Regions from separate parts of the Pseudomonas sp. M20 genome, predicted to be linked through region 3. Evidence: predicted binding sites of a transcription regulator. Region 3 holds the regulator's gene; each other region holds the start of a gene.
What was found. Region 3 encodes sigma-54, which starts transcription at its own class of promoters, with help from an activator protein. Its sites were predicted from a motif close to ANTGGCATNNANNTTGCTNT; they were not measured.
Positions count from the first base shown of each region.

Region 1 (10,677 bases), 2.7 Mb from region 3:
TGGCCAGTTGAAAAAAGTCATTGCCCGTTATGCCGCGCGCGGCTTGGCGCCGGTGGTGGCGACCGAACTGGAATTCTTTGTCTTCGCGCCGAACACCGATCCGACCCAACCGTTCCGACCTCCCGTCGGTCTCGACGGTCGTCGCGAAGATGGCCAGTCGGCGTTCAGCATCAGCTCCAATAACGGTCTGCGACCTTTCTTCAACGAAGTCTATAAATGCATGGCGGCCCTCGGTCTGCCGCGCGATACCTTCATGCACGAGATGGGTGTCAGCCAGTTCGAGATCAATCTGCTGCACGGCGATCCGCTGTTGCTCGCCGACCAGACGTTCCTGTTCAAACACCTGCTCAAGGAAGTCGCGCTCAAGCATGGCCTGACCGTGGTGTGCATGGCTAAACCGCTGGCACACACGCCGGGCAGTTCGATGCACATTCACCAGAGCATCGTCGACATCGGCAGTGGCAAGAATGTCTTCAGCGACGAAAGCGGTCAGCCGACGGCGATGTTCCGCCATTTCATCGGTGGTCAGCAGGCGGGCATGGCTGATTTCACCGCACTGTTTGCACCCAATGTGAATTCCTATCAGCGCCTGTGCCATCCCTATGCATCGCCGAACAATGCGTGCTGGTCCCACGACAACCGTGCCGCCGGGCTGCGAATTCCGGCCAGTTCGCCGGTGGCTCGTCGGGTGGAAAATCGTTTGCCGGGCGCCGATGCCAATCCGTATCTGGCGATCGCTGCCAGTCTGGCTGCCGGTTTGCATGGTATCGAGCATGAGCTGGAGCCGAGCGAGGCGATTCAGGGCGAGTTCGAGGTGCCGGACAACCTCTCGCTGCCGTGTACCTTGCACGCCGCGCTCGAACGTCTGAAGCGTAGCCAGTTGGCGAGGGAACTGTTCGGGCAGGAGTTCATCGAAGGCTACATCGCTTCGAAGACCATGGAGTTGACCAGCTTCTTTGATGAAATCACTCCCTGGGAACGGCGTGTTCTAGCAGCCCAGGCCTGACGAACTGTCGCCACCGGGCTATCGTTTTGGTAGCCCGATATTTACTGCAAGGAGCCGCTCGGAACGCCGATGCGCCAAATCTGGAAATCCTTTCGAGCGCTGTATTTCGCCTCGCTGATGATGTTGATCGGCTCGGGCCTTCTATCCACTTATCTGGCCTTGCGTCTGGCCGCTGACAACGTCGACGGCCTCTGGGTCGGTGCGCTGATGGCCGCCAACTATTTCGGCTTGGTGTTGGGCGGCAAGATCGGTCACCGACTGATTGCCCGGGTCGGGCATATTCGTGCTTATTCTGCCTGTGCCGGGATTGTCGGGGCGGCAGTGCTTGGCCATGGTCTGGTCGATTGGCTGCCGGCATGGCTGGTGCTGCGGACCATCGTCGGTCTGGGCATGATGTGCCAATACATGGTGATCGAGAGCTGGCTCAACGAACAGGCGGACGCCAATCAGCGAGGTCTGGTATTCAGCGGTTACATGATCGCGTCATACCTTGGCCTGGTGCTGGGTCAATTGATTCTGGTCATGCACCCCGGGCTGGGTCTGGAACTGCTGATGCTGGTTGCCCTGTGTTTTGCCCTGTGCCTGGTGCCCGTGACGTTGACCCGGCGCATTCACCCGGCGCCACTGCATCCGGCGCCGATGGAGCCGCGCTTCTTCATCAAACGGGTGCCGCAGTCGCTGAGTACGGTGCTCGGTGCCGGTCTGATCATCGGTTCGTTCTATGGTCTGGCGCCGTTGTATGCCTCGCAACAAGGGCTGTCGACCGAGCAGGTCGGTCTGTTCATGGGGAGCTGCATCTTCGCCGGTTTGCTGGTGCAGTGGCCGCTGGGCTGGTTGTCCGATCGTTACGACCGGGCGCTGCTGATTCGCTGTTTTGCCGGGTTCCTGGCGGTGGCGGCGTTACCATTGGCGGTGCTGCCGCAGGTTCCGCTGGAAGTGTTGTTCGGGGTTGGTTTCCTGTGTTCACTGGTGCAGTTCTGTCTGTACCCGCTGGCGGTGGCATTCTCCAATGACCATGTGGAAGGTGATCGCCGTGTGTCGCTGACCGCCATGCTGTTGGTGACTTACGGGGTCGGCGCGAGCATTGGGCCGCTGCTCGCGGGTGTGCTGATGAAGCTGTTTGGCAGTCAGAGTCTGTATGCGTTCTTCAGCTTCTTCGCGCTGGTGCTGGTGTGGCGGATCCGGCCGAAAGCCGTGACCAATCTACATCAGGTCGACGATGCGCCGCTGCATCACGTGGCCATGCCCGACAGCATGTCCAGCTCGCCGCTCGTGGCCGCCCTCGACCCTCGGGTAGACGAGCAGGTGGTCCAGGAGCAGATGGTCCAGGATCCTGGGCAGGCCCCGGCAAATCCCGAGCCTGAACCTGATAGTCAGCCAGCGCCTGCGGCAGCGGTCGAACCGGATACCGACACCGACACCGACAAGCCCGCGCCCGATCTCAGTGGCGGCAGACCCTGAACTGAACAAAAACCACCGCGCATAAAAAAGGGCAGTCCCCTCAAGGACTGCCCTTTTTATTAGCCGGACGAATCACATATCGTCTTTATCGAAACGGCGTGCTTCACGCTGCAACTGATACACGAAGCGCTCAACGTTGCGCGCTGCCTGACCACTGATGTTGTGGAAGCGCAGGCCGGCGAAGGTGATGTTGAGTTTTTCTTCGAAGTGCAGATAGCGCAGTTCGACGGAGATCGGCTGGTTGCCGAACAGCGGCGGGGCGATCAAGCGGTCATAAACCTGGCCCAATTGCAGACGATCAGTGATATCGCCTTCGAAGCGCAGCTTGCAACCGGTCGCGGAGATATCCAGCAGTTTGCCGTTGATCGGCGCCTTGAGTTTTTCGCCGCCCAGTTCAACGCTGACCAGATCAGTCAGTTTCAGCGCGGCGCGGAAGGCATTGCGGCGCTGGTGGTAAACCACTTCAGTCGGCAGTTCGCCGGTGTAGAAACGATCACCTTCGGATTCTTCGATGTTCAGCGTGCCGGTGCATTCCCAGGCAATGCGCACACCGTCATGAAAACCTTCGACCTTGAACGGCTCGCCGGCCAGCAGGAAGCGTTCGCCATCACGCGGGATCATCTCATCCAGCGCGATCGAGGCGCTGTCGCGGTCGACTTTGATCAGGTAGCTCTGGAAGCGCTGGCTGCGCTCGTGAAAAGTGATGATCAGCGGATCGTGGCTTTCTTGCAGCTGGCGCAGGTTGCTGGAGATTTCCAGTGGCGTGGTGAGCACCTTAGGGGGCTGCGGAGCATCATCCGCGCTGAGGGCGTTGGACACGGTTTATCAATCTCCAGACAAAATATGACGACTAGCCAGCATTTTGCCAGCATGTTCCGCGGGTTGATAGAGCTGGCGCATCAACGGCTCATGCCTGGCTGAGCGGACGCGGTACGGCGGGTTTGGCAAATGTACCGCTGGCGTTATAAAGCGCTGGCGCTTCACCACCGGTAAGGATCTTCAGTTGATTGGCCGTGGCGGCCTGCTGGATCTGGATCGACTGGCCGTTCTTGACGTTGGCGGCCTGGCATTGAGCGATCAGATCGGTCAATGCATCGCCTTGCGTCAACAACTGGTCGCCAATGCTCGACTTGCCAGCCAGCTGCTCCAGACCGCTGCGGTCTGTCGACAAGTTGAGGCTGGCGAGGATTTCGCTGCGTTTGCGGCCATGCTGTTCAAGCAAAATGATCAATGCCTGTTTATGCGCCAGAATTTCTTCCAGCAGGGGCATGTCGCGACCGTGCAACGCGAGAGATTCGGTTTGCAGCAACTCCAGCAATTGTTGAGCTGGAGCAAAGTCGTCGTTGATCAGTTGCAATAAATTAGTGTCGTGCATGGCTGGCCTTGGGTGTTAAGCGTCCAAAAGCCTCGCGCCGGCAAAGGCCTAGCGCTGGGCTTCGAAGTTGAGCAGTTTGCTGGCTACACGGTTGCTGTCGACTTTATAGCTGCCATCGGCAATCGCGGCTTTCAACTCGGCCACACGGGCTTTGTCGACAGCAGGCTGATCGCGCAGCTTGTCAGTGACCTTCTGCAACTGTTGAGCCTCATTGCTGAGGTGTACCGATTCCCCGCTTTTTGCGGTACTGGCCGGTTCGGCCTGGGTATTCAGCGGCGCGGAGGTGCCGGTTTCGGCGGTTTCCTTGGCGTTGCTGGTACGTGTACTGCCCGTAAGTGACGAGGAGCTGTTCAAACGGCTGAAATCGATGACCATGATAAAAACCTCTGGGAATTTGGACGCTTGCCATGTTTTCGGCCATCCCCTGGAAAACTTTAGGCACATTTACAATGAGCCTTGCATGCGCCGGCGCGTGTCCTGCTGCGGCACAGTTTAGGGAACAGCCGGGGGCAGCGCCAGTTTTCTACATCGCGACTTCCACTTGGCCGGGCGCGGTGACTTGCGCCTTGATGACCCGTTGCGAGTTGAGGTTTTTCACGCGTATCTGTTCTTTCAAACCGCCATTGGCCAGCGCTTCACCTGGCATGCGCACGGCGAGCGTGCCGCTGCGCGCAGTGATGACCACTTGATCGCCCTTGCGAATGACTTCGGCCTGTTCCAGATGAACCAGGGTAATGACCTGATCGGCTACCGTTGGTCGGGTTAATTTCTGCCCGATCGCTTCGTCTACCGAGGTCAGAAAGCCTTGGTTGATCGTACTCACGTCGCGCTCACGCAGGGTCACGTCCTGCGGTTCGATAATCCCTGCACGTTTCAGCGGTCGGGTGGTGGTCACAATCTCGCGAAACAGGCGGACTTGAGCGGGCACGAACACGGTCCAGGGCGAGGCGCCTTCACAGCGCACCTTCACGGTAACCCGGCCCAACGGACGTGCCGGGCTCTCCAAAGTCGCTGTCAATTCCTTGTCGCACATAGGCATGCGCATACGGGGGTCGAGCTGGTTAACTTCGATTTCGTAGCGGCCTTCCGTTTGACTGGTAGCCAGATAGTCTTCTACGGTGAACTCAAGAAAGCCCTGAGTGACGCCGATAAGCATGTCAGGCAAGGTAACCGCATCAGCAATGGCAGGGTTGCCAGCGAAAAAGCAGCAGACGGCTGACATCGCGCAAAGGCTTTTGCGAGCGCGGGAGGTCAGGTGTCGGAAAAATGTCGTTTGAGCGTTCATACGAGTTAAAAAGCAAGCGCCGTGCCGTTTAGCAATGAATGTGCGTCGCAACAACACTTGGCGTTGGTGTAGGAGTCTGGGCATGGCTGGTGTAATGGATTCGGTGAACCAGCGCACGCAACTGGTAGGGCAGAATCGCCTGGAGCTGTTGTTGTTCCGTCTTGACGGTCAGCAGCTTTATGGAATCAACGTGTTCAAGGTGCGGGAAGTGTTGCAGTGCCCGTCGCTGACGTTGATGCCCAAGTCCAGTCCTGTCGTGTGCGGGGTGGCAAATATCCGGGGGGCGACCATTCCGATCCTTGATCTGGCAATGGCCACCGGTTCCGGAGCGTTGAAAGACAAGAACAACCCGTTCGTGATCATCACGGAGTACAACACCAAGACCCAGGGTTTCCTGGTCCGCTCGGTGGAGCGCATCGTCAACATGAACTGGGAAGAGATTCATCCACCACCCAAGGGCACGGGCCGCGATCATTACCTGACCGCTGTGACTCGGGTGGACAATCAGTTAGTCGAAATCATCGACGTCGAGAAAGTGCTGGCGGAAGTTGCGCCGACACCGGAAGCGATTTCGGTGGGCGTGGTCGATGTCGAGACCCAGACCAAGGCACTGTCGTTGCGTGTCTTGACGGTCGATGACTCATCGGTGGCGCGCAAGCAGGTCACGCGTTGTCTGCAAACGATCGGTGTCGAAGTGGTGGCGCTGAACGACGGCAAGCAAGCACTGGATTACCTGCGCAAGCTGGTCGATGAGGGCAAGAAGCCGGAAGAAGAGTTCCTGATGATGATTTCCGACATCGAGATGCCGGAGATGGACGGGTACACCCTGACGGCGGAAATCCGCGGCGACGCACGCATGCAAAAGCTTCATATCATCCTGCATACTTCGTTGTCGGGGGTATTCAATCAGGCGATGGTCAAGAAAGTCGGTGCTGATGACTTCTTGGCCAAATTCCGTCCTGATGACCTGGCATCCCGGGTAGTCGACCGGATCAAAGCAGCAGATATCAGCTAGGAGCGCTTTGCTCCTGGCGGTCAACACGATTTAAGAGGCGGCATCATTGTCTACGGGTAATTTGGATTTCGAACAGTTCCGGGTCTTCCTGGAAAAAGCCTGTGGCATTTTGCTCGGTGAAAACAAGCAGTACCTGGTCTCGAGCCGTCTCAACAAACTGATGGAGCAGCAAGGCATCAAGTCCCTGGGTGAGCTGGTTCAGCGCATCCAGACCCAGCCGCGCAGCGGTTTGCGCGAGCAGGTGGTCGATGCCATGACGACCAACGAAACCCTGTGGTTTCGTGACACCTATCCGTTTGAAGTCTTGAAGAACAAGGTGCTGCCTGAAGCGATCAAGGCCAGCCCCAACCAGCGTCTACGGATCTGGTCGGCCGCCTGCTCGTCGGGCCAGGAGCCGTACTCGCTGTCGATGTCGATCGACGAGTTCGAGCGCAGCAACCTGGGCCAGTTGAAGATGGGTGTGCAGATCGTTGCCACTGATCTTTCCGGCCTTATGCTGAACAACTGCAAGACGGGCGAATACGACAGCTTGGCGATCGGTCGCGGTTTGTCGCCGGAGCGTCTGCAGCGTTACTTCGACCCGAAAGGGCCGGGGCGCTGGGTGATCAAGGCGCCGATCAAGAACCGCGTGGAGTTTCGCTCGTTCAACCTGCTCGACAGCTACGCCGCGCTGGGCAAGTTCGACATCGTGTTCTGCCGCAACGTGTTGATCTACTTCTCTGCCGAAGTGAAGAAGGACATCCTGTTGCGCATTCACAGCACGTTGAAGCCGGGCGGTTATCTGTTCCTTGGCGCTTCCGAAGCGCTGAACGGTTTGCCGGACCATTACCAGATGGTGCAGTGCAGCCCGGGGATCATTTACCAGGCGAAATGATTACATCGGCAACACAAAAAACGGCAGGACCGCAAAGGCCTGCCGTTTTTTTGTGCCTGCGGAATTTCTCCCTGACACCACAAAACCCCTGTAGGAGTGAGCCTGCTCGCGATAGCGGTAGCCCATTCAACATCATCGGTGCGTGACACACCGCTATCGCGAGCAGGCTCACTCCTACAGGGGGCCGTGGTGCGTATGAGATGGACGGCAAGCGGCAGAAAAGCGGCATCCGGCGGAAACCGGTTGCCGCTTTTCTGGCATTGCCGCGTTGCCGACTCCCCGCAAAGCCGCGGTTTATGGGGGTTTTATAGTTTGGCACGGCGCTTGCTAAAGCTCAGTTACGAAAAACCGGTCACCTGAAGGTTCCCGACATGAGCATCAGCTTCGATAAAGCGCTCGGCATTCACGAAAAGGCATTGGGCTTCCGCGCCCAGCGTGCCGAAGTGCTGGCCAACAACATCGCCAACGCCGATACCCCGAACTACAAGGCTCGGGATCTGGATTTCTCCAAAGTGCTTGAAGCACAGACCCAGAAAAACGCGAACGGCACCATCGCCCTGAACATGACCAACAGCCGTCACATCGAAGCTGAAGGTCTGGGCAACGGCGACGAATCGCTGATGTATCGCACGCCGATGCAACCTTCGATCGACCAGAACACCGTGGACGCCCAGCTGGAACAGTCGAACTACGCGGAAAACGCCGTCGGCTTCCAGGCCAGCTTCACCCTGCTCAACAGCAAATTCAAAGGGCTGGTGTCAGCCCTGCGCGGAGAGTAATTCATGTCCCTGTCCAGCGTTTTCAACATTGCCGGCAGCGGCATGAGCGCACAGACCACGCGTCTGAACACCGTGGCGTCGAACATCGCCAACGCCGAAACCGTCTCCTCGAGCATCGACCAGACCTATCGCGCCCGTCACCCGGTATTCGCCACCATGTTCCAGGGCGGCCAGAACAGCGGCAGCAATTCGCTGTTCCAGAGCCAGGACGCCGCCGGTCAAGGCGTGCAGGTGCTCGGCGTGGTCGAAGACCAGAGCAACCTCGAAGCGCGCTACGAGCCGAACCATCCGGCGGCCGATGCCAAAGGCTACGTCTACTACCCGAACGTCAACGTGGTGGAAGAAATGGCTGACATGATTTCCGCGAGCCGGTCCTTCCAGACCAACGCCGAAATGATGAACACCGCCAAAACCATGATGCAGAAGGTACTGACCCTCGGTCAGTAATAAGGGGCGACTGCCATGAGTGTTTCCGATACCACCAGCAGCTTGAGCATGAATGACATCCTGTCGAACTCGTCGAAAAAGACCAGTTCGACCGCCGGTGGCATTGCTTCGGCCACTAACAGCGCCACCGGCGGCCAGGCCCTGGGCAAGGACGCGTTCCTGCAATTGCTGGTCACCCAGCTGAAAAACCAGAACCCGCTCGATCCGCAGGACAACAGCGCATTCGTTGCCCAGTTGGCACAGTTCAGTAGCCTGGAAGGCATCACCACGCTGAACAGCACAGTCAGTTCGCTGGCCGGCAACTACAACTCCTCGCAAGCCTTGCAGGCGTCGTCGCTGGTGGGCCGCAATGTGATCGTGCAGACCAACTCGGTTCAGCTCGACGATCCAAGCAAAGGCATGACCGGTTCGGTCACCGTTCCGTCGTCGATTGCCGGCGGCACCGTGAGCATCACCGACAGCAGCGGCGCGGTGGTTCGCACCATCGATCTGGGCAGCCGCGCTGCAGGCAACGCAAGCTTTACTTGGGACGGCAAGGACAAGGACGGCAATCTGGTGGCTACTGGCACCTATACCGTCAAAGCCAACGCATCGATCAATGGCACCTCGACCGATATGGCGACCTACCTGCCGGCTACCGTCACCAGCGTGACGATCAGCCAGACCGGCGGCGAGCTGATGCTCAACCTGTCCGGCAAGGGCACCGTTGCCCTGTCCAAAGTACAAACCATTGGTATATAGAGCCGACTAACCGGCACAAAGGAGTGGAATATGTCTTTCAATATCGGCCTTAGCGGTCTCTATGCAGCCAACAAACAACTGGACGTGACCGGCAACAACATCGCCAACGTCGCGACCGCCGGTTTCAAATCGTCCCGTGCAGAATTCGAAGACGTCTACTCGGCCACTCGCCTGGGCAGCGGCAGCAAAGTGATCGGCAACGGCGTGCGCCTGGCCAACGTTTCCCAGCAGTTCACCCAGGGTGACATCAACAACACCGGTAACGTGCTGGACATGGGCATCAACGGTTCGGGCTTCTTCACCATGAGCAACAACGGCTCGGTGTCCTACACCCGTGCCGGTACGTTCAAGGTCGACAACGCCGGTTACATCACCAACACCGACTACACCTCGCGCCTGCAGGGTTACGGTGTGGACGCCAACGGCAAGATCATCAACGGCGTGTTGACCGATCTGAAAATCGACACTTCGAACCTGGCGCCGAAATCGACTTCGTTGGTGACGTCGAGCATCAACTTGAACTCGACTGCGCCGGTGATCAACGACACAGTGGCGGCCGGCAAGTTTGATCCGACCAAACTCGAGACTTACACCAAGTCGTTCAGCACGCCGATCTATGACACGCAGGGCAACTCTCACGTCATGGATCAGTATATGGTGAAGACCGGCGAAAACACCTGGAAGGTCTACACTCTGGTTGATGGCCGAAACCCGGATGCGACCGGTAGCAATCCAAACGATCCGCTTACGCCTCCGGTTGCTTCGACACTCACCTTCGACAGTTCTGGCAACCTGTTGCAGGTCAGCACGCCTAGCACATTACCAGCTCCGGCGCCGAACCCGATCATCAGCAGCGACTTGAAGCTGACGACCTGGAAGCCGGGCACTGTGACCAACGGTACCTTTACGCCTAACGGTGCGGCTGCCAACCCGGCCGGTATTACCATTTCGATGGCCAAGACCACTCAGTACAACGCTGACACCGCGCGTTCGATTCCGACTCAGGACGGTTACGCCACTGGCCAGATCACCAACCTGACCATCGACGGCACCGGTACGCTGTTCGCCAACTTCAGCAACAACCAGAGCAAGGCCATCGGCCAGGTTGCGCTCGCCAGCTTCACCAACGAACAAGGCCTGCAGGCTATCGGTGGCACCAGCTGGAAAGAGACTTTTGCTTCGGGTATCCCGGGCTACGACGCACCGGAAACCGGTACTTTGGGTTCGATTGCTTCGAACTCTCTGGAAGAGTCCAACGTTAACCTGACTAACGAACTGGTAGACCTGATCAAGGGCCAGAGCAACTATCAGGCGAACGCCAAGACCATCTCCACTCAGAGCACGATTATGCAGACCATTATTCAGATGACCTGATTGCGGTTTGTGGTAGTTTTTTGGGCCCCTCGTTTTGAGGGGCTTTTTTTTTGGCCTTGGCGGCCTGTGGGTTCGCTCCGGGACTGATCCGGGCGCAGCGTCTACGGTTTGCTTCGCTGCACCTTGGGATTTGTGGTGTAGCTACCCCTCATCGGAACGCCGCCCGCCCAGCCCTCTCCCGAGGGAGAGGGGGCCGATTTGTGTTGGCTTTGAAATCGCATACGACTCGGTATTCAGCGTCGCCGTATCTCTCACATCCACGCAGTCAGTTCCCTCTCCCTCCGGGAGAGGGCCAGGGTGAGGGGCTTTTGATGTTGCCC
Region 1 covers NZ_CP173611.1:664,647-675,323, forward strand. The annotation lists gene ACI514_RS02935 (glutamine synthetase family protein) at 1-1,006, shown strand, start outside; gene ACI514_RS02940 (MFS transporter) at 1,076-2,467, shown strand; gene ACI514_RS02945 (flagellar brake protein) at 2,540-3,286, opposite strand; gene ACI514_RS02950 (flagella synthesis protein FlgN) at 3,375-3,842, opposite strand; gene flgM (flagellar biosynthesis anti-sigma factor FlgM) at 3,891-4,217, opposite strand; gene flgA (flagellar basal body P-ring formation chaperone FlgA) at 4,366-5,127, opposite strand; gene ACI514_RS02965 (chemotaxis protein CheV) at 5,210-6,142, shown strand; gene cheR (protein-glutamate O-methyltransferase CheR) at 6,189-7,016, shown strand; gene flgB (flagellar basal body rod protein FlgB) at 7,388-7,795, shown strand; gene flgC (flagellar basal body rod protein FlgC) at 7,799-8,242, shown strand; gene flgD (flagellar hook assembly protein FlgD) at 8,258-8,983, shown strand; gene flgE (flagellar hook protein FlgE) at 9,014-10,357, shown strand.
Region 1: flgB (flagellar basal body rod protein FlgB) is a predicted target of sigma-54. The motif match lies at 7,328-7,347, and genes of this name have one in related genera.

Region 2 (10,677 bases), 660 kb from region 3:
CCCCACCATCCACCTTCATTCCCAGTTCCTTGATTTTGCGCGTCAGGGTATTACGCCCCCAACCCAGCAAAACCGCCGCATCACGCCGACGCCCGGCGGTGTGTTTCAGCGCCGTCTCGATCATGATCCGCTCAAATGCCGGCACCGCACTGTCGAGCAAACTCGACTGGCCACGCGCCAAGGCCTGATCGGCCCATTGACGCAACGCCTGCTCCCAGTTGGTCACCGGCGCCGAATCCTGCGGCAGGTTCAGCAGTTCTGGCGGCAGGTCGCTGATATGCACTTCGCGCCCGGACGCCATCACGGTGATCCAGCGGCACGTGTTTTCCAGCTGACGCACGTTGCCGCCCCACGGCAGGTTCTTCAGATATTCCTCGGTCTCGCTTTTCAGCAGTTTCGGCTCGACCGCCAGCTCCTGCGCGGCGCGGCTGAGGAAGTGCTTGGCCAGGGTCGGAATGTCCTCGCGACGGTCCGACAAGCGCGGAATGTGGATGCGGATCACGTTGAGGCGATGGAACAAGTCCTCACGGAATTTGCCGGCATGGACGAGGGTTTCCAGATTCTGGTGCGTCGCCGCAATGATGCGCACGTCGACCTTGACCGGGACATGGCCGCCAACACGATAGAACTCGCCGTCGGCCAAGACCCGCAGCAGGCGCGTCTGGGTGTCGGCCGGCATGTCGCCGATTTCATCGAGGAACAGCGTGCCGCCGTCAGCCTGTTCAAAGCGCCCGCGACGCAGGTTCGCCGCACCGGTGAACGCGCCTTTTTCGTGGCCGAACAGCTCGGATTCCATCAGATCCTTGGGGATCGCCGCCATGTTCAGCGCGATGAACGGCGAGGCCGCGCGCGGGCTGTGGCGGTGCAGGGCATGGGCGACCAGTTCTTTACCGGTGCCGGATTCGCCGTTGATCAGCACGGTGATGTTGGAGTGGCTCAAGCGGCCGATGGCGCGAAACACTTCCTGCATCGCCGGCGCTTCACCGATGATTTCCGGGGTGCGGGTCAGTGCCGGCACGACTTCCAGGCCTTGCTGTTCTTGCGCGTGCTGATTGGCACGCTTGACCAGCGACACCGCTTCATCAACGTCGAACGGCTTCGGCAGGTACTCGAACGCGCCGCCCTGATACGAGGCGACAGCGCTGTCCAGATCGGAGTGAGCGGTCATGATGATGACCGGCAACCGTGGATGCTGCTCGCGAATCCGCGCCAGAAGGTCCAGACCACTGGCACCCGGCATGCGGATATCGGAAATGATCACGTCAGGCTGCTGACGGGCCAGGCGACTCATCACGCCATCAGCGCTGTCGAAGCTCTGGGTGGTCATGCCTTCCTGCTGCAAGGCTTTTTCCAGAACCCAACGGATAGAACGGTCGTCATCGACGATCCACACGGTTTCACTACGGCTCATGTCGATGTGGCTCCTTGTTCCAGTGGCAGAAAGATCGAGAAGGTGGTGTGGCCTGGATGGCTGTCACACTCGATCAGGCCCTGGTGCTGGCTGATGATGTTCTGGGTAATGGCCAGGCCGAGTCCGGTACCGTCCGGGCGTCCGCTGACCATGGGAAAGAAAATGGTTTCCTGAAGTTCCGCCGGGATCCCGGGGCCGTTGTCGATGATCTCGATCTTGGTCACCAGGCGATGGCGGATGTGGCCGATGGTGAACTGGCGCATGGCGCGGGTGCGCAGGCTGATGCGGCCAAGACGCAGCTCGTTCTGGCTGCTGATCGCCTGCATCGCGTTGCGCACGATGTTCAACACCGCCTGAATCATTTGCTCGCGGTCGATCAAGACGTCGGGAATACTTGGGTCGTAATCGCGCACCAAGGTGATGCAGCCCTGGCTTTCGGCTTCGACCAGTTGGCAGACGCGCTCGAGCACTTCGTGGACGTTGCACATGGCCAGCGACGGCAGCTTGTTCGAGCCGAGCATGCGGTCGACCAGATTGCGCAGGCGGTCGGCCTCTTCAATGATCACGTTGGTGTAATCGCGCAGGCTGTCTTCCGGCAGCTCGCGGGCCAGCAATTGCGCGGCGCCACGGATGCCTCCGAGCGGGTTCTTGATCTCGTGGGCAAGGCCGCGCACCAGCATCTTGCTGGTTTCCTGCTTGGACAGCTGCGCCTCTTCCTTGGTGATCCGCAGCAGGCGGTCACGCGGATGGACTTCCAGCAGGAGCATGGTCGCGCCGTTACTGAGGATCGGCGTCACCGCGTAATCAACGGTCAAGGTCTGGCCGGTGAGCGCGGTGAGCATGGCTTCGCGTTTGGTAAACGGATGCGCCTGTTCCACCGCCTGGCGCAGGGAATTCAGCGCCTCGGTGGATTCAGTGAACAGCTCGCTGATGAACTGGCCATGGCTGCGCTGCCCGCTGATGGCGAGCAGCATCTCCGCCGCCGGGTTCATGTACTCGAGGCGCAATTCGGCGTCGAGCAGGATAGTGGCGGTGGTCAGGTTGTCGAGCAGCAAACGGTGGATTGCGTCGCTAATGGTCATCGGAGCCTCTTTTGGGGGCGGAGCGTGCGCAACAAGCAAGCGTCGGTATCGGGAAAATGCAAAAACCAAACCAAGGCTCCGAAAAGAAGCGTTTAACCCTTGAAACAGCCGTTTGACGCTCGTTTGCGTGGCACAGGGCCAGCTCTCACGGGTAGTTTCGAACCAAAATGGGTTGGAATGTGAGTACGGTGCAGCCTATTGCACCAATATAGTGCGCAAAGCTGAGCGGCGTTAGAAGAAACGCAGGAAGGGGTTTTTCGGCTCGGGCGGTTTGTCTTTCAGCGGGCATTCCGGGCGTACGCCATAATCCTCCTTGGTGCAGGGTTTGACCTGACGCTTCTGCGCAAGCGAGATGCGCAGCATATGGAAGGGCTGGTTGGCCGTGCGTTCGACGGTACGGCCTTCGGTGTCAAGGATTTCCACGGAAAGGTTGTGGCTGCCACGATCGATATTGGTCAGCGGGAACACAGGACTGAGGCCGGGTTCGCCGGTGGCTTGGCCATCCAGCAGCAGGCGATAGCGGTGACCGCGTTGCAGGCCGGGTTCGCTGGTAACGCTGACGATGATTTCGCCAGCGCTGCTGCGAATGGTTGCATCGGGTTCAGGCACCAGAATGCGCAGCATGTCGTAGTGGAAGGGCGGTTGCTCCGGGGATTTTTTCGCGGTGGTGATCGGCGCGGCGGCGGTGGGGTTGGCCGGCATGCGGTTACTGGTGGCGATCGGCACTCGCTTGGCATTGCCGCGCGGTTGGTCGGTGTAGACGCGATTGCCTTGCGCGTCGGTATAAGTGAAGACCTCGGCTGAGGCTTGCAGCGGCATCAGCGCCGACAGGACGAACAACCACGCGCGGATCATGGCTTGTGCACCCGCTGCACGCTAAGGGCGACGGGTGGGCTCTGCTGGATGATCGTCTGGCCGTCGATCACTTGCACCGCGAGCCGGTGTTCGCCGCGATCGACGTTCACCAGTTGCAGGATCGGCACGTTGCTCGGCTGACCGTAAGGCTCATCGTCCAATACCAGCCTTAATTGATGCGGCGCTTGCAGGCGCGGCTTGATCAGCACGTTGACGGTGAAGGTGCCGTTGTTAGCGCGCAGGGCCTCTTCGGTGGGCAGACCAGCGAGTTCAAGAATGTCGTAGGCGTTGCGCGCAGGCTCACGGTTGTCAGCTTCAGTCGCGGGTACTGTGCTAGGCGTTTGCGGTTCGACCCGGTTGAGCGGCGGCAACTCCATCGGCTTCGCTTGCACGCCGTCCGGCGAATGATCGCTGTACACCGTGTTGCCGTTGGCATCGGTGTATTTGTAGATCTGCGCGTCGGCGGGCAGGGCGATCAGCAGCAGAATGTAGAGAAAGGTGCGACCCATGAAATCGACCGGGATTGAAAGCGATGGGGTGCAGCATAGGCCAGACGCGGCGGTTGGCCCAACCCGGTAAACATCTGGTAACGCCCTCACCCTAACCCTCTCCCAGAGGGAGAGGGGATTGACCGTGTTTCTCTGACAAATTTCATCGACCTGAAATTGCCATGTGAACTCAGGTTCGGAAAAGCATGGAGATAAGTCCCCTCTCCCTCTGGGAGAGGGTTAGGGTGAGGGTTTTTTGATCTGCAATAAAAAAGGCCTCCCGAAGGAGGCCTCTTTCACTCACGCCACGTAACGCGGCGCTACCGGATCAGCAGCTGTAGTACAGCTCATATTCCAGTGGGTGCACGAAGGTGCGAACCTTGATTTCTTCTTCCGATTTCAGCGCGATGTAAGCGTCGATGAAGTCGTCGGAGAACACGCCGCCCTTGGTCAGGAACGCACGGCCTTTATCCAGCTCTTCCAGAGCTTCTTTCAGGCTGCCGCAAACTTGTGGGATCTCTTTCGCCTCTTCAGGCGGCAGGTCGTACAGGTTTTTGTCGGCAGCGTCGCCTGGGTGGATCTTGTTCTGGATACCGTCCAGACCAGCCATCAGCAGTGCTGCGAAGGCCAGGTACGGGTTGGCAGCCGGATCCGGGAAGCGGGCTTCGATACGGCGGGCTTTCGGGCTCGACACGTAAGGAATACGGATCGAAGCGGAGCGGTTGCGAGCCGAGTAGGCCAGCATCACTGGAGCTTCGAAGCCTGGCACCAGACGCTTGTAGGAGTTGGTCGCCGGGTTGGTGAAGCCGTTCAGGGCCTTACCGTGTTTGATGATGCCGCCGATGAAGTACAGAGCGGTATCGGACAGGCCGGCATAGCCTTCACCTGCGAAGGTGTTCTTGCCGTCTTTCCAGATCGACATGTGTACGTGCATGCCCGAACCGTTGTCGCCGTACAGTGGCTTCGGCATGAAGGTCGCGGTGCGGCCGTAAGCGTCAGCAACGTTGTGCACAACGTACTTCAGGGTTTGGGTTTCGTCGGCTTTCTTCACCAGGGTGTTGAACTTGACGCCGATTTCGTTCTGGCCGGCAGTCGCCACTTCGTGGTGGTGAACTTCGACGGTCAGGCCCATTTCTTCCAGTGCGTTGCACATGGAGGTACGGATTTCGTGGTCGTGATCGAACGGCGGAACCGGGAAGTAGCCACCTTTGACGCCTGGACGGTGACCCTTGTTGCCGCCTTCGATGTCCTGGTCGGACATCCACGAACCTTGCTCGGAGTAGATCTTGAACATCGAGCCGGAGATGTCCGACTTGAATTTCACCGAGTCAAAGATGAAGAACTCAGGCTCTGGACCAGCGAACACGGTGTCACCGATACCGGTGGCTTTCAGGTGTTCTTCGGCGCGCTTGGCGATCGCACGTGGGTCGCGGTCGTAGCCTTGCATGCTCGAAGGTTCGATGATGTCGCACACCAGGATCAGGGTGGCGTCTTCGGTGAACGGGTCGAGAACGGCCGTTTCGTCAACCGGCATCAGGATCATGTCGGAGGCTTCGATGCCTTTCCAGCCAGCGATGGAGGAACCGTCGAACATCTTGCCGACTTCGAAGAAGTCTTCGTCCAAAGCATCGCGAGCCGGCATGGTCACGTGGTGCTGAGTACCTTTGGTGTCCGTGAAGCGCAGATCAATCCACTTGACGTCATGATCTTTGATGAGTTGAACCGTCTTCGACATATGTCCTCCGGGTGGCTTCGGGCTTGGTAGTGGATGCCCTTGAATTTGGTTGATGCCGGCGCGAATACTCTGCCAAGGCAACCTGCCTCACAAGGGAGCAAATTGCATGCCAGTGCCCCAGCATGGGTTTTTCGCCCCAAATTCACGCTTATTAAGGCTTCAAACGCCTGAATGATGAAAATATCGCCCTCTAATGTAGCGTCTTGATTCGAAAATGACCCGTTTTGGTGCGCACAAAACCTTCTGCACATTAACTGGTTAAACCTTGAGCAATTTCCGCTATAATCCGCGCCCCCCTTTTTCGGCTGGCCGTTCGCGCGCTGTTTTCATGAAACTAATCGTAAAAGTCTTCCCCGAGATCACCATCAAAAGCCGACCTGTCCGGACGAAATTCATCCGCCAGCTGGCCAAGAACATCCGCACCGTGCTCCGTGACCTGGACCCGGCCGTGGTGGTGAACGGTGTGTGGGACAATCTCGAGTTGGAAACCCGCGTTACCGACCCCAAAGCCTTGAAAGAGATGGGTGAGCGCCTGACCTGCATGCCGGGGATCGCGCATTTTCTGCAGATCGACGAGTACCCGCTGGGCGACTTCGACGACATCACCGAGAAGTGCAAACAGCACTACGGCGCTGCACTGGCCGGGAAGATTTTCTCGGTGCGCTGCAAGCGCGCGGGCAAGCACAGCTTCAGCTCGATGGACGTCGAAAAATACGTCGGCAGCAAACTGCGCCGGGAGTGTGGTGCTGCCGGTATTGACCTGAAAGCGCCGGAAATCGAAGTCCGTATCGAAGTTCGCGACAAACGGTTGTTTGTGATCCACAGCCAGCACAACGGCATCGGTGGCTACCCGCTGGGTGCGTTGGAGCAGACGCTGGTATTGATGTCCGGCGGCTTTGACTCGACCGTTGCGGCCTACCAGATCATTCGTCGCGGCCTGATGACGCACTTCTGCTTCTTCAATCTGGGCGGTCGTGCCCATGAATTGGGCGTGATGGAAGTCGCGCATTTCATCTGGAAGAAGTACGGCAGCTCGCAACGCGTGCTATTTGTCAGTGTTCCGTTCGAAGAAGTGTTGGGCGAAATTCTCGGCAAAGTCGATAACAGTCATATGGGCGTCGTATTGAAGCGTATGATGTTGCGCGCGGCGTCCAACATCGCCGACCGTCTGCACATCGAGGCGCTGGTCACCGGCGAGGCGATTTCCCAGGTGTCGAGCCAGACACTGCCGAACCTGTCGGTGATCGACTGTGTGACCGACAAACTGGTCCTGCGTCCGCTGATTGTGGCGCACAAGCAGGACATCATCGACACCGCCAACGAGATCGGTACTGCCGATTTCGCCCGGCACATGCCGGAATATTGCGGGGTCATTTCGGTCAACCCGAAGACCGCTGCCAAACGCGGTCGTGTTGAGCACGAAGAGAAAGAATTCGACATGGCGGTCCTCGAGCGTGCGCTCGAAAACGCCAAACTGGTGCCGATCGATCGCGTGATCGACGAATTGGGCCAGGACGTACAGATAGAAGAAGTCAGCGAAGCACTGGCCGGCCAGATCGTGATCGACATCCGTCACCCGGATGCCGCCGAGGATGAGCCGCTGGAACTCGCTGGCGTAGAAGTACAGACGATGCCGTTCTACGCAGTGAACGCTCGTTTCAAGGAGCTGGATCCGACTCGCCAGTACCTGCTGTATTGCGACAAAGGCGTGATGAGTCGCCTGCATGCTCACCATTTGCTCAGTGAGGGGCATGCCAATGTGCGCGTTTATCGACCGAGCTAAGTGCCCGGGGCTGTTTGCCTGTGGCCTGCGTCACCGGCCCCCCGACACCGCCGTCAAGCTGTAACGGCCATGCCGGACACTACTGCTAATCGCTGCCAAGACTTGTCAGCAAACCGAATCCTCTGATCGAGATACACAAGTGATCGAAAATCTACGCAACATCGCCATCATTGCCCACGTTGACCATGGTAAAACCACCCTGGTAGACAAACTCCTGCGTCAATCCGGCACTCTGGAGCGCAACGAGCTCAACGACGAGCGCGTGATGGACTCCAACGACCAGGAAAAAGAGCGCGGTATTACCATTCTGGCGAAAAACACCGCCATCAACTGGAACGGCTACCACATCAACATCGTGGACACCCCGGGCCACGCCGACTTCGGCGGCGAAGTTGAACGTGTAATGTCGATGGTTGACTCCGTTCTGCTGCTGGTTGACGCTCAAGACGGCCCTATGCCGCAAACCCGTTTCGTGACCAAGAAGGCTTTCGAAGCCGGCCTGCGTCCAATCGTGGTGATCAACAAGGTTGACCGTCCAGGCGCGCGTCCGGACTGGGTTCTGGACCAGATCTTCGACCTGTTCGACAACCTCGGTGCTACCGAAGAACAACTGGACTTCCAGGTTGTCTACGCCTCGGCCCTGAACGGCATCGCCGGTCTGGATCACACCGCCATGGCTGAAGACATGACCCCGCTGTACCAAGCGGTAGTCGACCACGTTCCGCCTCCGGCTGTTGACCGTGACGGCGCGTTCCAGATGCAGATCTCCGCTCTGGACTACAACAGCTTCCTGGGTGTTATCGGCGTTGGCCGTATCGCTCGTGGCCGCGTCAAGCCGAACACCCCGGTTGTTGCGATCGGTGCCGACGGCAAGCGCCGTAACGGCCGTATCCTGAAACTGATGGGTCACCACGGTCTGCACCGCGTTGACGTTGAAGAAGCTGCAGCAGGCGATATCGTTTGCATCAGCGGTATGGACTCGCTGTTCATCTCCGACACCCTGTGCCACCCGGATACTGTCGAGGCGATGAAGCCTCTGACCGTTGACGAGCCAACCGTTTCGATGACCTTCCAGGTAAACGACTCGCCATTCTGCGGTAAAGAAGGCAAGTTCGTGACGTCCCGTAACATCAAGGACCGTCTGGACAAAGAGCTGCTGTACAACGTTGCCCTGCGCGTTGAAGAAGGCGACACCGCTGACAAGTTCAAGGTTTCCGGCCGTGGTGAGCTGCACCTCTCGGTACTGATCGAAACCATGCGTCGCGAAGGCTTCGAGCTGGCCCTGGGCCGTCCTGAAGTGATCATTCGTGAAGTTGACGGCGTCAAGCAAGAACCGTTTGAAAACGTAACCATCGACATCCCTGAAGAAGCTCAGGGCAAGGTCATGGAAGAGATGGGTCTGCGTAAAGGCGACCTGAGCAACATGGTTCCTGATGGCAAGGGCCGTGTTCGTCTGGAATACAACATCCCTGCTCGCGGTCTGATCGGTTTCCGTAACCAGTTCCTGACCCTGACCAACGGTGCTGGCATCCTGACCTCGATCTTCGATCGCTACGACACCGTCAAGTCGGGCCACATGTCCGGCCGTCAGAACGGCGTTCTGGTTTCGGTTGAAACCGGCAAGGCACTGACCTACTCGCTGGAAACCCTGCAGGCTCGTGGCAAGCTGTTCGTAGAACACGGCCAGGAGATCTACAACGGTCAAATCGTTGGTCAGAACAGCCGCGACAACGACCTGGGTGTAAACCCGACCAAAGGCAAGAAGCTCGACAACATGCGTGCTTCGGGTAAAGACGAAACCATCGCTCTGGTACCACCTGTTCGCTTCACCCTGGAACAGGCTCTGGAATACATCCAGGAAGACGAGCTGTGCGAAGTCACTCCTAAGTCCATCCGTCTTCGCAAGAAGATCCTGGACGAAAGCGAGCGTACCCGCGCTGCCAAGAAAGCCAAGAACTGAGTCATTAGTTCAGGCTGAATGAAAACGCCCCCGGTCGAGAGACCGGGGGCGTTTTTGTTTGTCTGGAGGAAATGCAGTTGGGTCTTGAAGATCAAGAGCCCCTCACCCTAGCCCTCTCCCAGAGGGAGAGGGGACTGACCGAGTTGTTCTTTGGCTTTGCATCGATCTGAGTAATCGAGTCGACCTCAGGTTTGGAAGCGACAGAGATCGGCTCCCTCTCCCTCGGGAGAGGGCTGGGGTGAGGGGCTGGGGGTTAACGGCTACCGAAGAACTCAGCGTCGTTCAGAAGCGCTCGATCGCGCGGAAATTCTGCTCGCGCACCACTTCCTTCGGCTTGTACGCGCAATACCCAGGACGCGGTCCGATCTTCGGGTGATTGCGGCAGGTATCCGGGCGCTTGTCATAAATGGTGCACAGGCGGCTCTTACGATCCAGGTAGTAGCAATCGTTGTTGCTCATGCGCTGGAGGGTAAAGATGCCGGACTTCTGATTGAAGCGTTCAACCAGGCCTTCCTTTTGCAGACGCTTGGCGATGTTTTTTGGCGGATCGCCGAGTTCGAACTCGTCGACCACACCGATGCGCACCAGATCCTTGATCTTCACCTCAACCGGCAGCGTGCAGCAGCTGGACACGCAGGAACCGCACATCGGGGCTGAGTATTTTGCCCACGTATCGAGACGATCGATCTCGGCGGCGGCAATCAGGTTGGGCTTCATCATCGGGAGTTACCAGGCGTGTGTGCATCAGGGCGCGCGATCATACCGGGACTGGTGGATTTTTGAACAACCTTTCGCCAGATTTTTTCTGCATACAGGCACATTGCCGGACAATTCGGCACGGCCCCTGCATTCATTAGCTCATCCGCCAAGGTAATGCCGGGCCATCTCACCGTCTCAGGAAATACTGCCGAACCAGAGCCTTCACCGTCGGTCAGACCGTCTAGGCTCAGACAATTCCCGCTCGCTCGAGGTCCTATCGATGACTCAAGAACCACTAGTTCGCGAAGCAGAGGTGGCCGCATTCCGCGACGCCGTCCTGACCAAGCTCACCTATGCGGTGGGCAAAGACCCCGATCACGCCTTCGACCATGACTGGTTCGAAGCCATCGCTTTGGCTGCGCGCGATCACATGGTCGAACACTGGATGGACCACACCCGGCAGATTTATCGCAAAGGCCAGAAGCGGGTGTATTACCTCTCGCTGGAGTTCCTCATCGGCCGCTTGCTCTACGACAGTCTGAGCAACCTTGGCCTGCTCGACGTCGCCCGTGAAGCGCTGACTGAACTCGGTGTCGATCTGGAGCGCATCCGCTTGCTGGAACCCGATGCGGCGCTCGGCAACGGCGGCCTCGGTCGTCTGGCC
Region 2 covers NZ_CP173611.1:5,332,923-5,343,599, reverse strand. The annotation lists gene ntrC (nitrogen regulation protein NR(I)) at 1-1,411, opposite strand, end outside; gene glnL (nitrogen regulation protein NR(II)) at 1,408-2,493, opposite strand; gene ACI514_RS23610 (DUF4124 domain-containing protein) at 2,725-3,348, opposite strand; gene ACI514_RS23605 (DUF4124 domain-containing protein) at 3,345-3,857, opposite strand; gene glnA (type I glutamate--ammonia ligase) at 4,165-5,571, opposite strand; gene thiI (tRNA uracil 4-sulfurtransferase ThiI) at 5,900-7,354, shown strand; gene typA (translational GTPase TypA) at 7,494-9,314, shown strand; gene ACI514_RS23585 (YkgJ family cysteine cluster protein) at 9,597-10,034, opposite strand; gene ACI514_RS23580 (glycogen/starch/alpha-glucan phosphorylase) at 10,294-10,677, shown strand, end outside.
Region 2: glnA (type I glutamate--ammonia ligase) is a predicted target of sigma-54. The motif match lies at 5,666-5,685, and genes of this name have one in related genera.

Region 3 (10,677 bases):
GTTGCTCAAAGACGCATTGATGGAAATGACTCGTAAAGGTCTGGGCATGACCGTCATCCTTGAAACTGACGGTAAACTGGCTGGAATCTTCACTGACGGCGACTTGCGCCGCACGCTGGATCGCAGTATCGACATTCGCAGCGCCACCATCGACCAGGTAATGACGGCCCACGGCAAGACTGCACGGCCAGAGATGCTGGCCGCCGAAGCCCTGAAAATCATGGAAGATCACCGAATCAACGCACTGGTTGTTGTGGACGAAGAGGATCGCCCGGTCGGCGCCTTCAACCTCTCCGATCTGCTGCGCGCAGGAGTCATGTAATGAGTAACGATCTGCTGCAACGCGGCAAAGCGATCAAACTGGCGGTTTTCGACGTCGACGGCGTCCTCACCGACGGGCGCCTGTATTTCCTTGAAGACGGCAGCGAATTCAAGACCTTCAATACCCTCGACGGACAAGGCATCAAAATGCTGATGAACGCTGGCGTGCAGACCGCTATCATCAGCGGCCGCAAGACCCCGGTGGTCGAGCGTCGAGCGAAAAATCTGGGGATTCCCCACCTGTTTCAGGGCCGTGAAGACAAATTGGTTGTTCTCGACGGTCTTCTTGAGCAACTGGGCCTAAGCTACGAAGAGGTCGCCTATCTGGGCGATGACCTGCCCGACCTGCCGGTGATCCGCCGCGTTGGCCTGGGCATGGCGGTGGCCAACGCTGCCGATTTCGTCCGCGAACACGCCCATGGTGTAACCCGAGCCCGTGGTGGCGAAGGTGCCGCCCGCGAATTCTGCGAATTGATCCTGCGCGCCCAGGGCCGCCTTGATGCGGCCAATGCCGCGTACCTGTGAGCCAAACCATGTTCAGCAAAAAATTTCGCAACTTCCTGCTGTTCGGCTGCATCGCGGCGATATTCGCCGCGGTTGGCTACTGGAACATCAGCCCGGAACGCTTCCTCGACAAGCCACCGGTCACCTCGGTCGAAACACCTATCGACTGGTATGCAACCAACACGCATACCCTGCAATATTTGCCGGACGGCAAAGTGCAGTACGAAATGACTTCCGACAAGGCCGAGCACGTCAAGGCTACCGATGTCACCCTGGTCACAAAGCCGGACCTGAACATGTATCGCGGCACCGACTTCCCTTGGCACGTGACCAGCGAACGCGGCGAAGTGAACTCGGGCGGTACCGAAGTTGAACTGATCGATTCGGTACGCGTACAGCGCACCGATGAGAAAAAACGCGGCACTCTGATCACCAGCACCCGCATGACCGTGTTCCCGCAGCAAGAATATGCGCAGACCGAGCAACCCGTTAGAATCGAGGGTGCTGGCGGTGTATCGACTGGCGTCGGAATGAAAGCGTACCTGAAGGAAAGCAGGATACACCTGCAATCGAACGTAAGAGGACAGTATGAGGCTCGTTAAAACCCTCCCTATTTTGCTCAGTCTGGGCGCAGCACTGGGAAGCGTGAGCGCCTGGGCTCTGCCGAACGATCAGCAGCAACCTATCCGCATTCAGGCCGACGACGCCCAACTGGATGACAAGAACGGCATCGCCACCTATAAAGGTGATGTGATCATTACCCAGGGTTCGATGATCGTTAAAGGCAACACGGTGACCATCACCCGTACGCCGGCTGGCGATATCGACGTCGTGACGTCGGTGGGCAACCTCGCCTACTTCGAACAGCTGCAGACTCAAGGTGATGCCAAGCCTGTACAGGGCTGGGGCGTAACGATCCAGTACCACGCTGCGCAAAACCGCGTCGTGCTGATCGACAAGGCCAAGGTGGTCGACAAGGACAACAACACGACGCAAGGCGAGAAAATCGTCTATGACACCGTGAAGAAACTGGCCAGCGCCGGTCGCGCTACCGGCAGCAAGGTCACCGAAGCGCGTCCGCGCATCGATATGGTGATCCAGCCGAAGAAGAAAACCGACGAGAAAACCCAGTAATGGCAACTCTGAAAGCTCAGCACCTGGCCAAGGCCTATAAAAGCCGCCAGGTCGTGCGTGATGTCAGCCTGTCGATCGACAGCGGCCAGATCGTCGGCCTGCTCGGCCCGAACGGCGCCGGCAAGACGACCTGCTTCTACATGATCGTCGGCCTGGTACAGGCCGATCAGGGCCGCGTGCTGATCGATGACCTGGACGTCAGCCACCAGCCGATGCACGGTCGTGCCAAGGCCGGGATCGGCTATCTGCCGCAAGAAGCGTCGATCTTCCGCAAACTGTCGGTGGCCGACAACATCATGGCCATACTCGAGACCCGCCAGGAGCTCGACAAGGCCGGCCGTCGCAAAGAGCTGGAAAGCCTGCTGCAGGAATTCCACATCAGTCACATCCGCGACAACCTCGGCATGAGCCTGTCCGGTGGTGAACGCCGCCGGGTGGAGATCGCTCGCGCGCTGGCAACGGCACCGAAATTCATCCTGCTCGACGAACCGTTCGCCGGTGTCGATCCGATCTCGGTCGGCGATATCAAGCAGATCATCCACCACCTCAAGGCCAAGGGCATCGGTGTACTGATCACCGACCACAACGTCCGTGAGACGCTGGACATCTGCGAAACCGCTTACATCGTCAACGACGGTCAGTTGATTGCCGAGGGCGATGCAGAAACCATCCTGGCCAACGATCTGGTCAAGGAAGTGTATCTGGGCCACGAGTTTCGCCTGTAAGCGCAACAGTGCCCGGTGCGCCGCCCGGGCGCTGTATCGATTCAAGCAGGATTTAATACGCTTTAATTGTTACAGCGCTCTAGGCAAACACTTCAGTTTCAGGCATATAATTTGCTTAAGTTTGGCGCTCCGGCGCCCTGTAGTGGATGGCGCATAGCGCCGGCGAATAAGGTGTTAAGCCCCTGCCATGAAACCATCGCTAGTCTTGAGAATGGGCCAGCAGCTGACGATGACACCGCAGCTGCAACAGGCCATCCGTCTGCTCCAATTGTCGACCCTGGATCTGCAACAGGAAATCCAGGAGGCGCTGGAATCCAATCCGATGCTCGAACGCCAGGAAGAAGGCGAAGACTTCGACAATTCCGACCCCATGGCCGACAACGCCGAACAGAAGCCCAACACCGAGATTCAGGAACCCTCCTATCAGGAAACCGCCCCGACGGTCGACAATCTCGAGGATGGCGAATGGAACGAGCGTATTCCCAACGAACTTCCGGTCGACACCGCCTGGGAGGACGTCTACCAGACCAGCGCCAGCAGCCTGCCCAGCAGCGATGATGACGAGTGGGACTTCACCACCCGCACTTCCGCCGGCGAGAGCTTGCAAAGCCACCTGCTGTGGCAACTGAACCTTGCACCGATGTCCGACACCGATCGCCTGATCGCGGTCACCCTGATCGACTGCATCAACAATCAGGGCTACCTCGACGAAACTCTCGAAGAGATCCTCGAGGCGTTCGACCCGGAACTGGACATCGAACTGGACGAAATCGAAGCCGTCCTGCACCGCATTCAACAATTTGAACCAGCCGGTATCGGCGCCCGCAACCTCGGCGAATGCCTGCTGCTGCAATTGCGCCAGTTGCCTGCCAAGACCCCGTGGCTGGCGGAAGCGAAACGTCTGGTCACCGACTACATTGACCTGCTCGGTGGCCGCGACTACAGCCAGTTGATGCGCCGCATGAAGCTCAAGGAAGACGAGCTGCGCCAGGTCATCGAGTTGGTGCAGAGCCTTAATCCACGCCCGGGTTCGCAAATCGAATCCACCGAAGCCGAGTACGTCGTCCCTGACGTTATCGTACGCAAGGATAACGAACGCTGGCTGGTCGAGCTCAATCAGGAGTCGGTGCCACGCCTGCGCGTCAACGCGCAGTACGCCGGTTTCGTCCGTCGTGCCGACACCAGCGCCGACAACACCTTCATGCGCAATCAGTTGCAGGAAGCTCGCTGGTTCATCAAGAGCCTGCAGAGCCGCAACGAAACCCTGATGAAAGTAGCCACCCAGATCGTCGAGCATCAGCGCGGTTTTCTGGAGTACGGCGACGAAGCCATGAAGCCGTTGGTCCTGCACGATATCGCTGAGGCGGTCGGCATGCACGAATCGACAATTTCCCGGGTGACCACGCAAAAATTCATGCATACCCCACGCGGTATTTATGAACTGAAATACTTTTTCTCCAGCCACGTCAGCACCTCCGAAGGCGGCGAATGCTCGTCCACGGCGATCCGCGCGATCATCAAAAAACTGGTTGCCGCGGAAAATCAGAAAAAGCCGTTGAGTGACAGCAAGATCGCTGGTTTACTGGAGGCACAAGGCATTCAGGTGGCTCGCCGCACCGTCGCCAAGTACCGCGAATCCCTCGGGATCGCGCCTTCGAGCGAACGCAAGCGGTTGATGTAAGCCACGTTACAGCGTTCCAGTGGCAGGCTATCCAGCCTGCCGCTTTATGCACTGGCAACGAAGGAGAAGCTGTATGCAAGTCAACATCAGTGGACACCAACTGGAAGTGACCGAACCTCTGCGCACCTACATCAACGAAAAACTCGACCGATTAGAGCGCCATTTCGACAAGATCACCAACGTGCAAGTCACGATGTGCGTCGAAAAGCTGAAGCAGAAAATCGAAGCCACCTTGCATATTCCCGGCGGAGAAGTGGTTGCCAATGCCGAGCATGACGACATGTATGCCGCCATTGACCTACTGACCGACAAGCTGGATCGCCAACTCAAAAAGCATAAGGAAAAGACCCAAAGCCTCCTCCAGGGCGCGACAGGTCGATAACCCCCCATTCCATGATCCGACTTGAAAGTATCCTGACCCCCGGCCGTTCCCTCGTGAACGTGCCGGGCGGCAGTAAAAAGAAAGCCCTCGAACAAATTGCCAACCTGATCGCCCGCGAAGTGCCGGCTCTGGAGATGCAAGATGTCTTCGAGGCGTTGATTGCCCGTGAAAAACTCGGTTCCACCGGTTTTGGCAACGGCATCGCCATTCCTCACTGCCGCCTCAAGGGTTGCCAGTCGCCTATCAGCGCCTTGATGCATCTTGAAGCGCCTATTGATTTCGACGCCATCGACGGTGCGCCGGTTGACCTGCTGTTCGTATTGCTGGTCCCGGAAGCCGCCACCGATGCGCATCTGGAGTTGCTACGTCAGATCGCCAGCATGCTGGATCGTAAGGAAGTGCGCGAAAAGCTGCGTAGCGCACCGAGTAGCGAAGCCTTGTATCAGGTCGTCCTGAGCGAGCAGAACGGGCATTAATCATGCGTTTGATCATCGTCAGCGGCCGCTCCGGCTCGGGTAAAAGTACGGCTCTGGATGTCCTTGAGGACAACGGCTATTACTGCATCGACAACCTGCCCGCAGGCTTGCTGCCGGAACTGGCCGAACGTGCGCTGATTCATACTGAGCTGGCGCAACCGCTGGTGGCCGTGTCGATCGATGCGCGTAACCTGCCGAGTCATCTGACGCGCTTTCCCGAGCTGCTCGAAGATGTCCGCGCCAAGCACATCCAGTGCGATGTCCTGTATCTGGACGCCGACGAAGAAACCCTGCTCAAGCGTTTCTCCGAAACCCGCCGTCGCCACCCGCTGAGCAACGCCAATCGCTCGCTGGCCGAGGCGATCCAGGATGAAACCGCCCTGCTCGGCCCGATTGCCGACCTCGCGGACCTGAAGATCAACACCACCAATCTGAACCTGTATCAGCTGCGCGACTCGATCAAGCTGCGCCTGCTGAACCAGCCGGAGCCGGGCACGGCGTTTCTGGTGGAGTCATTCGGCTTCAAACGCGGCATGCCGGTAGACGCGGATCTGGTATTCGATGTGCGCTGCCTGCCCAATCCGTACTGGAAGCCGGAGCTGCGTGCGCAATCGGGTCTCGATGCGCCGGTGGCGGAATATCTGGCGGCGCAGCCGGAGGTCGAAGAAATGTTCCAGGACATTTTCGCCTACCTGCACAAGTGGCTGCCGCGCTTCGCTGCGAGCAACCGCGCCTACGTCACCATTGCCATTGGCTGCACCGGCGGACATCACCGCTCCGTCTACCTGACTGAACGACTGGGTCAGGCCCTGCAGAAAACCCTGAAGAACGTCCAGGTTCGCCACCGCGACCTCACTTAAAGGATTCACACCGCGATGCCTGCTCTGGAAATCGAAATCATCAACAAGCTGGGCCTGCATGCCCGCGCATCGGCCAAGTTCGTCGGGGTGGCTGGGCAGTATCCGGATTGCACGATCAGGGTGGGCCGCACGCCAGAGACTACGGTCGATGGCAAAAGCATCATGGCGATGATGATGCTGGCGGCTGGCAAGGGCACAAAGATTTATTTGAGTACTGAAGGGCATCAGGAACAGGAAGCGCTGGATGCGCTGGTGGCGTTGATCAACAACTACTTCGATGAAGGCGGCTGACAGCCAAAATCAAAAGATCGCAGCCTTCGGCAGCTCCTATGTGAACGCATTCCAATGTAGGAGCTGCCGAAGGCTGCGATCTTTTGATCTTCAACCTAATGAGGTATCCATCACCATCATCAAACAAAACCCGATCAACAAGCCAAGACTGGCCAGTTTGTCATGACCATGGCGTCGTGATTCCGGAATGACCTCGTGGGTCACCACCAGCAACATCGCCCCCGCCGCCAGTGCCAGACCTAATGGCAACAATACCTGCGCCAGCCCGACCAGCCACGCACACAACAACGCAAACACCGGCTCGACCAGACCTGACGCCGCACCGATCAGGAACGCCTTGACCCGCGACATCCCTGCCCCGGCCAATACCAGCGCAATCACCAGACCTTCCGGCACATCCTGCAGGGCAATGCCCATGGCCAGGCTGTCCGCATCCGGCATGCCGCCGCCAGCAGACACGCCGACAGCCATGCCTTCCGGGATGTTATGGGCAATGATGGCGAACACGAACAACCAGATCCGTGGCGGAATCACCGGATGCTCGACGGTGCCGACGAGCATTTCCGGGGATGCGCCCGACACCTTGCGATCAACCAGATACAAACCAAACGCACCGGACATGATGCCGAAGCAGATCAGGCCACTGGCCCCCCACGGAGTGAGGCCCAGGCTTTCAGCGGCGGCAATGCCCGGCACAATCAGCGAAAACGCCGTAGCGGCCAGCATCACACCCGCGCCAAAACCCAGCAAGGTATCGCTGAGTGCCTGTGGCATGCGCCGAATCACCAGCACCGGCACCGCGCCAAGCGCCGTGCCGAGGGCGCAGATCGCACCGCCCTGCAATGCCCGCGACAGCCTCGGTTGCAGATTCAGCCATTCCAGCCCGTGAGCGACCAGCAAGGTCATGCCCGCCAACAGCAACAGCGATCCCACTGCGTAGCGAAACATACGCCCACTTCCGATCGCCAGTGTTTCAGTGCCCATAGTCAGCCTTGGATTGTTTTTATAGAAGACTTAAACCAGTGCGGCCTGATAGCGCGCAGCCACTTCAGGCCAATTGATCACGTTGTAGAACGCATTGATGTATTCCGGGCGACGGTTCTGATAGCGCAGGTAATAGGCGTGTTCCCAGACGTCGAGACCGAGGATCGGCGTGTTGCCATTCATCAACGGGCTGTCCTGATTGCCGCTGCTTTCCACCACCAGTTTCTTTTCCGGGGTGACGCTGAGCCAGGCCCAGCCGCTGCCGAAACGGGTCAGCGCGGCTTTGGTGAAGGCTTCTTTGAAACTGTCGAGACCACCCAGTTGTTCATCAATCGCCTTGGCCAGTACGCCGTCCGGCTTGCCGCCACCGCTCGGCACCATGACTTCCCAGAACAGCGAATGGTTGGCATGACCGCCGCCCTGATTGATCACTGCCGCGCGGAGTTTTTCCGGCAGATCCTTAACGCTGGCGACCAGTTTTTCCACCGGCCATTCTGCGTATTCAGTGCCTTCTACCGCCGCGTTGAGGTTGTTTATGTAGGTCTGGTGATGCTTGGTGTAGTGAATCTCCATGGTCTGCGCGTCAATGTGCGGTTCGAGCGCGTCGTAGGCGTAAGGCAAGGCAGGCAAGGTAAAAGCCATTTCAATGGACTCCATGGTGATGAGGGGCAGGCGCGCGGCGCGCATTGCCGGTATCCGGGTGCAGCAGGCGCTGGGTGCGCGGGTATTCGCCGTGTTCACTGATGAAATTCAGCAGCTCGACGTAGGTCTTGCTGCTCTGGCGCAGCGCCGCTTCACGCAATGCCGGGCGCAGGCGCTCGTCCTGCATGGTCTGCAACAGTCGTTGATGGATCGCGCAGAGGTATTCGGCGCTCTCCTCCGGCTGGTTCAGGCGCAAGTGCAGATCCGCCAGGTTGTGATGGGAGATGACGCAGGCCGCCACCGCTTCGTCGGCATCCGCCCAGCGTTCGAACAACACTTGCGCCAAGGCCAGGGCTTGCAGGTAAGCCTCACGGGCGTCGATCAATTCGCCCAGCATGAAGCAGCGATTGGCCCGTTCGATCGTGCGTTTCCAGTGCTCCATGGTGAGCCTCCAAAGCGGTTGCGGTGCTTACACGCCGCCGGCGGTGAGTTTCTCGGGATTGAGCAACTCTTCCAGTTGGCTGCGCGACAGGTCGGTGTGTTCCAGAGCGACATCGATCACCGCGCGACCTTCCTTGTAGGCCTGCTTGGCGATTTCAGCGGCTTTCTGGTAACCGATGATCGGGTTGAGTGCGGTGACCAGAATCGGGTTGCGTGACAACGCTTCTTTCAGGCGCGACTCGTTGACCTTGAAGCTGGCGATGGCTTTGTCGCCGAGCAGGCGGCTGGAGTTGGCCAGCAGTTCGATGCTGCTCAACAAGTTTTGCGCGATGATCGGCAACATCACGTTGAGTTCGAAGTTGCCCGACTGGCCGGCAATGGTGATCACCGAATCGTTGCCGATCACTTGCGCGGCGACCATGGCGGTGGCTTCCGCGATCACCGGATTGACCTTGCCCGGCATGATCGACGAGCCCGGTTGCAGGGCTTCGAGTTCGATTTCGCCGAGGCCTGCGAGCGGGCCGGAGTTCATCCAGCGCAGGTCGTTGGCGATTTTCATCAACGACACAGCGATGGCTTTTAGCTGACCGGAGACGGCGACGGCGGTGTCCTGCGAGCCGATCAGCGCGAACAGATCCTTGCCCGGGGTGAATTCCACGTCGGTCAATTGACTCAACTGGCGGCTGAAACGTGCGGCGAACTCAGGATGCGCGTTGATCCCGGTGCCGACCGCCGTGCCGCCCTGCGCCAGCGATTGCAGGCTCGGCAGCAAATCCTGCAGGTGGCCGATGTTGGCCTTGAGCTGCTGCGCCCAGCCATTGAGCACCTGGCTCATGCGCACCGGCATCGCGTCCATCAAATGCGTGCGGCCGGTTTTGACATGGTGATGTACTTGCGCGGCTTTGTGCTCGATCACTTGCACCAGGTGCAGCAGCGCCGGCAGCAGTTGTTCGTGCAGGGCCAGCGCGGCGCTGACGTGGATGGTGGTCGGGATGATGTCGTTACTGCTCTGGCCGCAGTTGACGTGATCATTGGCGTTGACCGGCTCGCCGAGCAAACGGCTAGCCAGGGTGGCGATCACTTCATTGGCGTTCATGTTGGAACTGGTGCCGGAACCGGTCTGGAAGATGTCCACCGGGAAATGCTGCATGAAGTCGCCTTCGAGCAGACCTTGCGCGGCGTCGCTGATGGCTTTGCCCTGGGCGGCGCTGATCTGGTTGAGTTCAACGTTGGCGCGGGCGGCGGCGGCTTTGGCGAGGATCAGCGCGCGGATGAATTGCGTCGGCATCGGTTTGCCGCTAATCGGGAAGTTATCCACCGCGCGCTGGGTTTGCGCGCCGTAGAGAGCGTCCACCGGCACCTGCAGTTCGCCCATGCTGTCGCGCTCAATACGTGTCTTGGTCATCTGAAAATCCTTGCACCAGTTCAATAAGAGGAATCGAGGGCAGCAGTTCGCAGGTGGCGAGCTGCCAGGTGTAGCGTTGCCAACGTTGGAGCCGGCATTTGCACAGGGACAGGCGCTCCATTTCACGCAGCGGACGCCAAGCTTGATCGAGACAGAAGCTGCGCCAGTGCCACGGCAAGGCGATATCGATGGCCGTGTCGAGCAGCAGACGGAAGGAAGTTTCAGCGATGGTCCAGGGAGAAGTCGCCGTACAACAGGCCAGATACCGACCCTCGGCCAGATAGTGTTCGATCAGGCGCGGTTCGTCGGGATCCATCGCGCAACGGATCTGGCGACTCATCCAGCGCCAGCTTTCGAGGTACGGCTGCTCGTGCAAGGCAGAACTCATGATCCGGGGCTCATCCGATAATGAGATTTATTATTAGATGATAATGAGAACCAAAACAAGAGCGCCGAGCTATGCAGATTTCAGGGTGGGAGCGAGCCTGCTCGCGAAGGCGTCGTGCCGGTCACCACTGCGGTCGGCCGTGAAATCGCTTTCGCGAGCAGGCTCGCTACCACATTGGTTTTGTATGGAGCCAATAAAAAAGGCGCGCCACCCGATGAGGTGGCGCGCCTTTTGTGTGTGACGGCCGGGGTTTAGCTGCCCGCCACCGTCATCCGCTCGATCAACACCGAGCCGGTGCGAATGTTGCTTCGCAACTCCAGATCATTACCCACGGCAACAATCTGCTTGAACATGTCGCGCATGTTGCCGGCGATAGTCACTTCCTGCACGGCGAACTGGATTTCTCCATTCTCGACCCAGAAACCCGCCGCCCCGCGCGAATA
Region 3 covers NZ_CP173611.1:4,675,966-4,686,642, forward strand. The annotation lists gene ACI514_RS20870 (KpsF/GutQ family sugar-phosphate isomerase) at 1-322, shown strand, start outside; gene ACI514_RS20875 (HAD family hydrolase) at 322-846, shown strand; gene lptC (LPS export ABC transporter periplasmic protein LptC) at 855-1,427, shown strand; gene lptA (lipopolysaccharide transport periplasmic protein LptA) at 1,414-1,959, shown strand; gene lptB (LPS export ABC transporter ATP-binding protein) at 1,959-2,684, shown strand; gene ACI514_RS20895 (RNA polymerase factor sigma-54) at 2,872-4,365, shown strand; gene hpf (ribosome hibernation-promoting factor, HPF/YfiA family) at 4,439-4,747, shown strand; gene ptsN (PTS IIA-like nitrogen regulatory protein PtsN) at 4,759-5,223, shown strand; gene rapZ (RNase adapter RapZ) at 5,226-6,083, shown strand; gene ACI514_RS20915 (HPr family phosphocarrier protein) at 6,099-6,374, shown strand; gene ACI514_RS20920 (ZIP family metal transporter) at 6,465-7,358, opposite strand; gene ACI514_RS20925 (superoxide dismutase) at 7,389-8,000, opposite strand; gene ACI514_RS20930 (hypothetical protein) at 8,002-8,442, opposite strand; gene ACI514_RS20935 (lyase family protein) at 8,470-9,846, opposite strand; gene ACI514_RS20940 (FagA protein) at 9,827-10,234, opposite strand; gene pmbA (metalloprotease PmbA) at 10,486-10,677, opposite strand, start outside.